DNA from 3 places in the Achromobacter sp. NPDC058515 genome. Region 1 is predicted to be linked to each of the others. Evidence: predicted binding sites of a transcription regulator. Region 1 holds the regulator's gene; each other region holds the start of a gene.
The links. The regulator HrcA, encoded in region 1, represses chaperone genes, less so after heat shock. The targets are predictions, from matches to a motif close to TTAGCACTCNNNNNNNNNGAGTGCTAA.
Positions count from the first base shown of each region.

Region 2: groES (co-chaperone GroES) is a predicted target of HrcA. The motif match lies at 1,807-1,833, and genes of this name have one in related genera.
Region 3: rpoH (RNA polymerase sigma factor RpoH) is a predicted target of HrcA. The motif match lies at 1,503-1,529, and genes of this name have one in related genera.

Region 1 is NZ_JBHXNI010000011.1:140,395-143,670, reverse strand. Features, by position in the region: gene ACFWP0_RS19525 (hypothetical protein) at 1-184, opposite strand, end outside; gene hemH (ferrochelatase) at 197-1,288, opposite strand; gene hrcA (heat-inducible transcriptional repressor HrcA) at 1,334-2,338, opposite strand; gene ACFWP0_RS19510 (NAD kinase) at 2,467-3,276, shown strand, end outside.
Region 2 is NZ_JBHXNI010000003.1:352,062-355,337, reverse strand. Features, by position in the region: gene ACFWP0_RS07600 (SDR family NAD(P)-dependent oxidoreductase) at 1-284, opposite strand, end outside; gene hisD (histidinol dehydrogenase) at 281-1,600, opposite strand; gene groES (co-chaperone GroES) at 1,891-2,178, shown strand; gene groL (chaperonin GroEL) at 2,216-3,276, shown strand, end outside.
Region 3 is NZ_JBHXNI010000001.1:648,923-652,198, forward strand. Features, by position in the region: gene fghA (S-formylglutathione hydrolase) at 1-616, shown strand, start outside; gene ACFWP0_RS03100 (hypothetical protein) at 713-1,402, shown strand; gene rpoH (RNA polymerase sigma factor RpoH) at 1,576-2,460, shown strand; gene cpdA (3',5'-cyclic-AMP phosphodiesterase) at 2,770-3,276, opposite strand, start outside.

The DNA of each region.
Region 1 (3,276 bases):
CTTTCAGGGCGCGGTCCACACGCTTGTCGTCCGCGTCCGGATCGGATTGGATCGCGACCGGATCGCTGGCCGGAAAGGTGTCGGCCAGGGCCTCGTCCAGCTCGTGTTCGACGTGGTCCTCGTCGACCGGGGTGCTTACCTTCCCCTTTTGGACCGTCTTTCCAGTCTTGGGATCATGGTGCATGCGCCTTCTCCTTCAAGTCCGTGATGTCTGAGACCATCCCTGCAAGTGCCGTTCCACGAGGCGGGCCAGCCCCGAGATCCAGGCCGGATCGTCATTGATCGCCGGGATGTAACGGAACTGCTTGCCCCCTGCCCCGACAAAGGCTTCGCGGCCCTCCAGGCTGATCTCTTCCAGGGTTTCCAGACAGTCTGCCACAAATCCCGGGCACACCACATCGACCTCGGTGATCCCGGAGCCGGCAAGCGCCTTGAGCGTCAGCTCGGTATAGGGCTCCAGCCAGCGGGCGGTGCCGAACCGGCTCTGGAAGGTCACTTCGATATCTTCGCGCGGCAGCGACAGGCGCTGGGACAGGAGACGCGCCGTCTCCATGCAATCGCGGTAGTAGGGGTCGCCCAGCTCGATCGAATAGCGAGGCAGGCCGTGAAAGCTCATGACCAGCTTCTGGGGCTTGCCGTGTTCCTGCCAGTAGCGCTCGATGCGGCCGGCCAGCGAGTCCAGGTAGGCCGGCTCTTGGTGAAAGCGCTTGATGAAGCGCATTTCGGGCTGGTCGCGCAGCCGTCCCACATGGCGGGTCACCGCGTCCACCACGGTGGCCGTGGTGCTGGCGGCGTACTGGGGATAGAGCGGCACGGTCAGGATGCGGTCGCAGCCCTGCTCGCGCAGCCGCGTGATGGCGTCGGGAATGGAGGGGTTGCCGTAGCGCATCCCCAGCTCGACGACGGCGTCCACGCCGGCCGCCTGCAGGGCGGCGCGCACGCCATCGGCCTGGCGCTGGCTGTAGACCATCAGCGGCGAGCCTTCCTTCATCCAGACGCCGGCGTAGCGCGGCTCCAGCTTCTTGGGCCGCATGTTCAGCACGAGGCCGTGCAGGATGGGCTTCCAGAGGTAGCGTGGAATCTCGATCACGCGGGGGTCGGACAGAAATTCGCCCAGGTATTTGCGTATGTCCTTCTTGCCCGGCGTGTCCGGGGTGCCCAGGTTCACCAGCAGCACGCCGATCTTGCCGGGCACGCGGGGCGGGGGATCTTCGTTGAAGGGGTCGTCTTGCTCGGTTTCAGGCAGGTAGCGTTCAGGCCAGAGATACTTGAACAGGCGAAGAAACACACAGACTCCCCTTCCTCCGCAGGGAGGATGTAGCTTTGAATGGAACTACTGATTGTGGCTGAGGGCGTTGGACAGCAGGCGCGCCGTGATGTCCACGATGGGAATGACGCGTTCGTAGGCCATGCGGGTGGGACCGATCACGCCCAGCGTGCCCACCACCTTGCCGTCCACGCCATAAGGCGCGGTGATGACGGACACCTCTTCCATCGGCACCAGCTGCGAATCGCCGCCGATATAGATCTGCACGCCCTGCGCGCGACTGGACACGTCCAGCAACTGCAGCAGGTCGGTTTTTTTCTCGAACAGCGAGAACATCTTGCGCAGCCGGTCCATGTCGGAGGCGATGTCCGTCACGTCCAGCAGCTTGCGCTCGCCGGAAATGACCACGGCGTCCCCGTCTTCGGCGGCTTCGGCGCTGGCTTCGACGGCGGCCTGCATCAGGCGCGAGATATCTTCGCGCAGTTGGGCCAGCTCGGTGGACAGGGTCTGGCGCACCGCGTTGAAGGATTTGCCCGCGAAATGCATGTTGAAGAAATTGCCGGCTTCGAGCAATTCGGCTTCGGCGTAATCCCGCTGGACGAAAAGGATGCGGTTCTGAACGTCGCCGTCGGGCGTCACAATGATCAGCAGCACCCGCTTGTCGGACAGCCGGATGAATTCGATCTGGCGGAACACCTGGGCGCGCTTGGGCGTCAGCACCACGCCGGCGAACTGCGTCAGGTTGGACAGCAGCGCGGCGGCCGCGTTGACCGCGCGGGTGGGTTCGGCCGCCGACAGCATCTCGCCCATGTTGTGGGGTTGCAGCTGATAAGACTGCACCGCCAGCAGGGAATCGACGAACATGCGGTAGCCCCGCGGCGTGGGAACACGGCCGGCGGAGGTATGCGGGCTATGGATCAGTCCCAGCTCTTCCAGGTCCGCCATGACATTGCGGATGGTGGCCGGAGACAAGTCGAAGACTTTCGATAGCGTCCGCGAGCCGACTGGCTGCCCATCGGCGATGTAGCGTTCTATCAACGCTTTCAGTAGTGCGCGTGCGCGGTCATCCATAACAGGTATTTTAGGGAATCTTTTCCAATTAAGGCGATTTTTGTCCCGCAAGCGGATATGCGGCCCCATATAATCGGCTAACCAGCCCATTCCGGGCGGGTTTCGGCCTTTCTGATTTGCACGCAGCCATGCACTTTCCTACCGTCGCCCTGATCGGCAGATACCAGGACACCGGCCTGGACACACCGCTGAGAGCACTTGCGCACGCGCTGACGCAGGCGGGCCGGCACGTGCTCATCGACGCGGATACGGCGCGCAATACCGGATTGACCGAATACCCCGTCGCCACGCTTGAAGAAATCGGCAAAACCGCATCGCTGGCCGTCGTGATGGGCGGCGACGGCACCGTGCTGGGCGCGGGGCGCCACCTGGCGCCTTACGGCGTGCCGCTGGTGGGCATCAACCACGGGCGCCTGGGCTTCATTACCGACATTGCCCTGCAGGACGCGCACGGCGCGCTTGCCCGCGTGCTGGAAGGCAGCTTCAAGATCGAGGAACGCATGCTGCTGGAAGGCAGTGTGTGGCGCGGCGACCAGAAGATGTATTCCGCGTCTGCCCTGAACGACGTCGTGCTGAACCGCGCCGGGCGCGGCGGCATGATCGAAGTCCGGGTGGAACTGGACGGCGCCTTCATGTACACGCAGCGCGCCGACGGCCTGATCATCGCCACCCCGACCGGTTCCACCGCCTACGCCCTGTCGGCCAACGGCCCCATCCTGCACCCGGGCATGAACGCCATGGTGCTGGTGCCCGTGGCGCCGCAAACGCTATCGAACCGCCCCATCGTCATTCCCGACACGGGCGTGCTGAACATGACGCTCACGGCCATGGGCCGCGTCGAAGTCGGCGCCAGCGTGCATTTCGACATGCAGACCTGGTCCGACCTGCAACCGGGCGACCGCATCGTCGTGCAGCGCGCCCCCCATACCATCCGCTTC
Region 2 (3,276 bases), on a different contig from region 1:
GCATTGTTGACCAGGATGTCGAATGGCTCGCCGCGTGCAACGGCCTGATCGACCGCGGCGGAATCCGTCACGTCCAGCACCAGCGGCGCGCAGCCGATGCCCTCGGCCCGCAAGGCTTCGCACACTTGCGCCAGCTCCGGCTCGCGCCGGGCCGCCACCGTGACGTGCGCGCCGGCGCGGCCCAGCGCGGCCGCCGCCGCCAGCCCGATGCCGCCGCTGCCGCCCGTCACCAGGGCGCGGCGCCCGTCCAGACGGAAGTCCGGTCCCTTGGGCAAGGCAATCATGCTTGCGCCTCTACCGGCTGATACCAAGGCAGGTCGGGCCGGTTGCCATAGCGGCGCACGCGGATGTTGGCCTGCTCACCGTGGCCGGAGAAATTCTCCATGTGGCACAGGCGCGAGCAGTATTCGCCCATCGTCGCGCTGGCGGCGTCCGTCAGCACGCGCTGGTAGGTGCAGGTCTTGAGGAACTTGCCCACCCACAGGCCGCCCGTGTAGCGGGCGTTCCGGTTGGTCGGCAGCGTGTGGTTGGTGCCGATCACCTTGTCGCCGAAGCTGACGTTGGTGCGCGGACCCAGGAACAGGGCGCCGTAGTTGGTCATCTTTTCCAGGAAGTAGTCCGGGTCGCGGGTCATGACCTGTACGTGCTCGAACGCCAGCTCGTCGGCCACCTGCAGCATTTCCTCGTAGCTGTCGCAAACGATGACCTCGCCGCAATCTGCCCAGGCCTTGGCGGCGATGCCCGCCGTAGGCAGGATGGCCAGTTGGCGTTCGACTTCGGCCAGCGTGTCGCGCGCCAACTGTTCGCTGTTGGTCAGCAGCACGGCGGGGGACGTCGGGCCGTGTTCGGCCTGGCCCAGCAGGTCGACCGCGCAAAGCTCTCCGTCCACACTGTCGTCGGCGATCACCAGCGTCTCGGTCGGACCGGCGAACAGGTCGATGCCCACCCGGCCGTACAACTGCCGCTTGGCCTCGGCAACGAACATGTTGCCCGGGCCCACCAGCATGTCCACGGGCGCCACGCTGGGCGTGCCCACCGCCATCGCCACCACGGCCTGCACGCCGCCCAGCACCAGGATCTCGTCCGCGCCGGCCATGTCCATGGCGGTCACGATGGCCGGATGCGGCTTGCCCTGGTAAGGCGGCGCCGTCGACACGATGCGCTTCACGCCCGCCACCTTGGCGGTCAGCACGCTCATGTGCGCCGAGGCCAGCAAGGGATACTTGCCGCCGGGGATGTAGCAGCCCACCGCATTCATCGGCACGTGCTTGTGGCCCAGCACCACACCGGGATAGGTTTCCACTTCCACGTCGCGCATCGAATCGCGCTGGATCTGCGCGAAGTTGCGGACCTGGCTCTGGGCGAACGCGACGTCTTCGATCTCGCGCGCCGACAACTGCGCACGGGCCGCCTCGATTTCGGCGCGCGACAGGCGGAAGTCCGCCGGGTCCCAGTTGTCGAACTTGCGGCTGTAGTCCCGCACGGCTTCGTCGCCGCGGGTTTCGATGTCGCGGATGATGTCTTCCACGGTGACGCGCACCTTGGCGTCGTCGTCGGTCTTGACAGCGGCGGTCCGGCCGCGCTTCAGATAACGGATCATGTTTCCTGGCCCTGCAAACGTTAGTGGTTCAACAAAGTGAGTTCACTTTCGAAGCCTTGCATACGTATGCAAATAGGGAGAAACCCTAGGAAACAGCCGGCTCCAATTCCCAAGTCAAGTGAACCATTCCCCTCAGTTTCCCAACTTCAATGAAATATGTAACAGCCCACCCCACCCCCTTGAACCTCCGGACATCATCCCTATAATTAGCACTCGACACCGGTGAGTGCTAACAGCCTTCCCGGGCCAAACCGATCATTCACTTTCTTCTTTAGTAACAGGAGTTCCTCATGGCCTTGCGTCCCCTGGGCGATCGCGTGATCGTCAAACGCCTCGAAAACGAGCGCAAGACTGCCTCGGGTATCGTCATCCCCGACAGCGCTGCTGAAAAGCCCGATCAAGGTGAAGTCGTGGCCGTCGGCCCCGGCAAGAAGACCGAAGACGGCAAGATCCTGCCGGTCGACCTGAAGGCTGGCGACAAGGTTCTGTTCGGCAAGTACGCCGGCCAGTCCGTGAAGGTTGATGGCGAAGAACTGCTCGTCATCCGCGAGGACGAAATCCTCGCCGTGGTTCTGTAAACCCCGCCTCAAACGAATTTTCGAAGGAAGCTAAGAAATGGCTGCCAAGCAAGTATTGTTCGGTGATGACGCCCGCGTGCGCATCGTCCGTGGCGTGAATGTTCTCGCCAACGCTGTCAAGACCACCCTGGGCCCCAAGGGTCGCAACGTCGTGCTGGAGCGCTCGTTCGGCGCCCCGACGGTGACCAAGGACGGCGTGTCCGTCGCCAAGGAAATCGAACTGAAGGACAAGTTCGAGAACATCGGCGCTCAACTCGTCAAGGACGTCGCGTCCAAGACCTCCGACAACGCCGGCGACGGCACCACGACCGCCACCGTGCTGGCTCAAGCCATCGTCATGGAAGGCCTGAAGTACGTTGCCGCCGGTTTCAACCCCATCGACCTGAAGCGCGGCATCGACAAGGCTGTCGCCGCCGCCGTGGCTGAACTGAAGAAGCAATCCAAGCCGGTCACGACCAGCAAGGAAATCGCTCAAGTCGGTTCGATCTCGGCCAACAGCGATGCTTCCATCGGCCAGATCATCGCTGACGCGATGGACAAGGTCGGCAAGGAAGGCGTCATCACCGTCGAAGACGGCAAGTCGCTGGAAAACGAGCTGGACGTCGTCGAAGGCATGCAATTCGACCGCGGCTACCTGTCGCCCTACTTCATCAACAGCCCGGAAAAGCAAGTTGCCGTGCTGGAAGATCCGTATGTCCTGATTTTCGACAAGAAGATCAGCAACATCCGCGACCTGCTGCCCGTGCTGGAGCAAGTTGCCAAGTCGAGCCGTCCCCTGCTGATCATCGCGGAAGACGTCGAAGGCGAAGCGCTGGCCACCCTGGTTGTGAACAACATCCGTGGCATCCTGAAGACCACCGCCGTCAAGGCTCCGGGCTTCGGCGACCGCCGCAAGGCCATGCTGGAAGACATCGCCATCCTGACGGGCGGCACGGTGATCTCCGAAGAAACCGGCATGTCGCTGGAAAAGGCCGGCCTGGCTGAACTGGGCCAAGCCAAGCGCATCGAAGTGGGCAAGGAAAACACGACCATCATCGACGGCGCTGGCGACAGCAAGTCGATCGAAGCTCGCGTCAAGCAAGTCCGCGTCCAGATCGA
Region 3 (3,276 bases), on a different contig from region 1:
CACCAGCCCGCGCGGCGCCGCCGTGCCCGGCGAGGAAGAAAGCTGGGACCTCGGCACCGGGGCCGGCTTTTACCTGGACGCCACCACGCCGGTCTGGCGCGATCACTACCGCATGTACAGCTACGTGACGCAGGAGCTGCACGGCATCGTCACGGGCGACGCCCTGCCGGGCGACGCGCTGCGCACCGGCATCTTCGGCCACTCCATGGGCGGGCATGGCGCCCTGGTGCTGGCCCTGCGCAATCCGGCCAAGTTCCGCTCGGTCTCGGCATTCGCGCCGATCGCGGCGCCCAGCCAGTGCCCGTGGGGCAAGAAGGCGTTCGGCGCCTACCTGGGCGACGACGCCCAGGACTGGGCCGCCTATGACGCGTCCGCCCTGATGCGCGGCCTGAAGCAGCCGTTTCCGGGCGGCATTCTCATCGACCAGGGCGACGCCGACCAATTCCTGGCGGAGCAGTTGTATCCCGAGGTGTTCGAGGCCGCCTGCGCCGCGGCGGACCAGCCCCTCGTCCTTCGCCGCCAGGCGGGTTACGACCACGGCTATTACTTCATCTCGACATTCGTCGAGGATCACATCCGGTTTCACGTCGAGCGGCTTGGAAAACCGGCCGCTTGAGGGCCCGCTTCTATACTGGGGAGCCTGCCGCGGCAGGCACGTGGCGCCGTGCGCGCCGGGCTGCCATCCGCGGCGGTCTCAATAGGAAAGCCTGATTTGATCAACGGAATTGCTCCCTTCGTCTGGATACTGCTGGGCGCCGTCGTCGTCCTGCTGCCCGGGATCGTCATGCTGCTGGGCCGGGGCGGCCCGCGCGACGAGCGCGGCCGCCGCCTGTTCCAGTTCCGGCCCGTGCGCCGCCTGTGCGGGCTGATGCTGGTGTGCCTGGGGTGCGTGTCCGGGCTGCTGGCGCTGTCTCTGGTGCAGTTCTTCCGCCTCACCGCCGACGAGCCCGTCGCCCGCATCGACATCCGCCAGCAGGCCGAGGGCCAGTTCGAGGTGAACGCCAGCGCGCCGGGCATCGGACTCAAGCAATATGTGCTGTACGGAGACCAGTGGCAGATCGACGCGCGCGTCGTCCGCTGGAAATTGCCCGCGCTGATGGCGGGCGTGCCGCCCCTTTACCGGCTTGAGCGCCTGTCCGGCCGATACAGCGACGCGGCGCGCGAAGCCACGGCTACGCGCTCCGTGCATGCGCTGGACGATTGGCCGGCGCCGGACCTGGGTTCCCTGAAGAAGAGCTTTCCCAACTGGTTCCCGTTTGTCGACGTCCAGTTCGGCAGCGGCGCCTACATGCCGCTCTTTGACGGCGCCAGCTACCAGGTCTTCCTGGACCCCCGGGGCGCACTCTTCATCCGTCCGGACGGCGCGGCTACCGCCGAAGGGCTCAAGCGCCTGGGCTGGTGAGGCGACCGGCCCCGCAGGGCGGTGTTTCCCCGGCGCCGCTGGGAAAATAAATAGGGACGTATTATAAAAAAGGAAACTTTGACGCGCCGCAATAGTCGAATTAGCACTCCAATTACCAGAGTGCTAACATCGAATCCATGTCGTTATCCCTTCGCCATCCGGAGAACCCCGCTATGAAGCAACCCAGTACCTCGTTGGCCGCTTCCGGCAACGCCCTGGCGTTGGCCATTGCCAATCCGGGCGCCCTCGGTACGATCGACGCTTACATTTCCTCGGTGAACCGCCTGCCGGTCCTGTCCGCGGAACGTGAAACTGAACTTGGCCGCCGCCTGCGCGACCAGGAAGACCTGGGCGCCGCGCGCGAACTGATTCTGTCGCACCTGCGCCTGGTGGTGTCGGTGGCCCGCCAGTACCTGGGTTATGGCCTGCCCCACGCCGACCTCATCCAGGAAGGCAACGTCGGCCTGATGAAGGCCGTGAAGCGTTTCGACCCGGAGCGCGGCGTGCGCCTGGTGTCGTTCGCCGTCCACTGGATCAAGGCCGAGATCCACGAATACATCATCCGCAACTGGCGCCTGGTCAAGGTGGCCACCACCAAGGCCCAGCGCAAGCTGTTCTTCAACCTGCGCAGCATGCGCCCCGACGGCCAGACCCTGGACCCGGACCAGGTCGATCACATCGCCCGCGAGCTGAACGTGCGCCGCGAAGACGTGAGCGAGATGGAAGTCCGCATGTCGGGCCGCGAAATGTCGCTGGAAAACCAGGACGACGACGACGACAGCTATGCGCCGATCGCCTACCTGTCCGACGAAGGCCGCCAGGAACCGACCCGCGTGCTGGAACGCGCCGCGCGCGACCAACTGCAAAGCTCGGGCCTGACCGACGCGCTGCAGGCGCTGGACGCCCGTTCGCGCCGCATCGTCGAAGCCCGCTGGCTGCAGGACGACGGCGGCGCCACCCTGCACGAGCTGGCGCAGGAATTCGGCGTGTCGGCCGAGCGTATCCGCCAGATCGAAGCGGCCGCGCTGAAGAAGATGCGCGGCAACCTTGCTTCGTGATTCGTTGCCGACCATGCAAAGGGCCGCTGTCGCGGCCCTTTTCTTTTGCCGGCTTGCGGCATGGCGGCAGCCAATAAATTGATACAAATTCCCCCGGAAATTTCGCGATTCCAAGAAACTTAATGGGGATCGCACCGCCTAACTTCATGTAGACCGCGAACTTCGGTTAGCAGTCTTGTCATCCGTCTCGGCTTCTCCTCTTTCCCCTCCCCTATGAGACGGATGCTTGCGGGGCACCATGCATACTGGTGCCCCGTTTTTTATGCAAAAAAAGAACTAAAAGCCCCACGCTTCGCGCACTGCGCTCCCTTAAGCCGCTTGCGCATTGTCCGGCGCCGCCAGCGCCGGATGCCACAGCGCATCCTGCACGCGGCGCACGCCCGTGGCCATCGATCCGTCCTGGTAAAGCTTGATCCACCGGTAGCCGGGCGCCATGTTGTCCACCACATGCTTGCCGTCGCGAATGCTGAACTGAAAGCAGGTCGATGGCGTGGCCAGCATGCGCAGGTTGTGGCGGCGGCGGTCGAACTCGTGATGCACATGCCCCCATAACAGCACGCGCACCTGCGGCCAGTGCGTCAGCCGTTTGAACAGCGCCTGCGGGTTGTCGATCATCATCGAGTCATGCCAATGGCTGTCGATCTGCATGGGGTTGTGATGCATCGCCACCAGCGTGTGGCGGCCCGGCGCTTCCGCCAGCGCGGCCTCCAGCATGTCCAGCTGGCTATCGGCCAAATGGCCGGCATTCGAGCCGGGCACCGTGGTATCCAAGGTGACGACGCGCCAAGCGCCCACGTCGGTCACCGGCGCCGACCA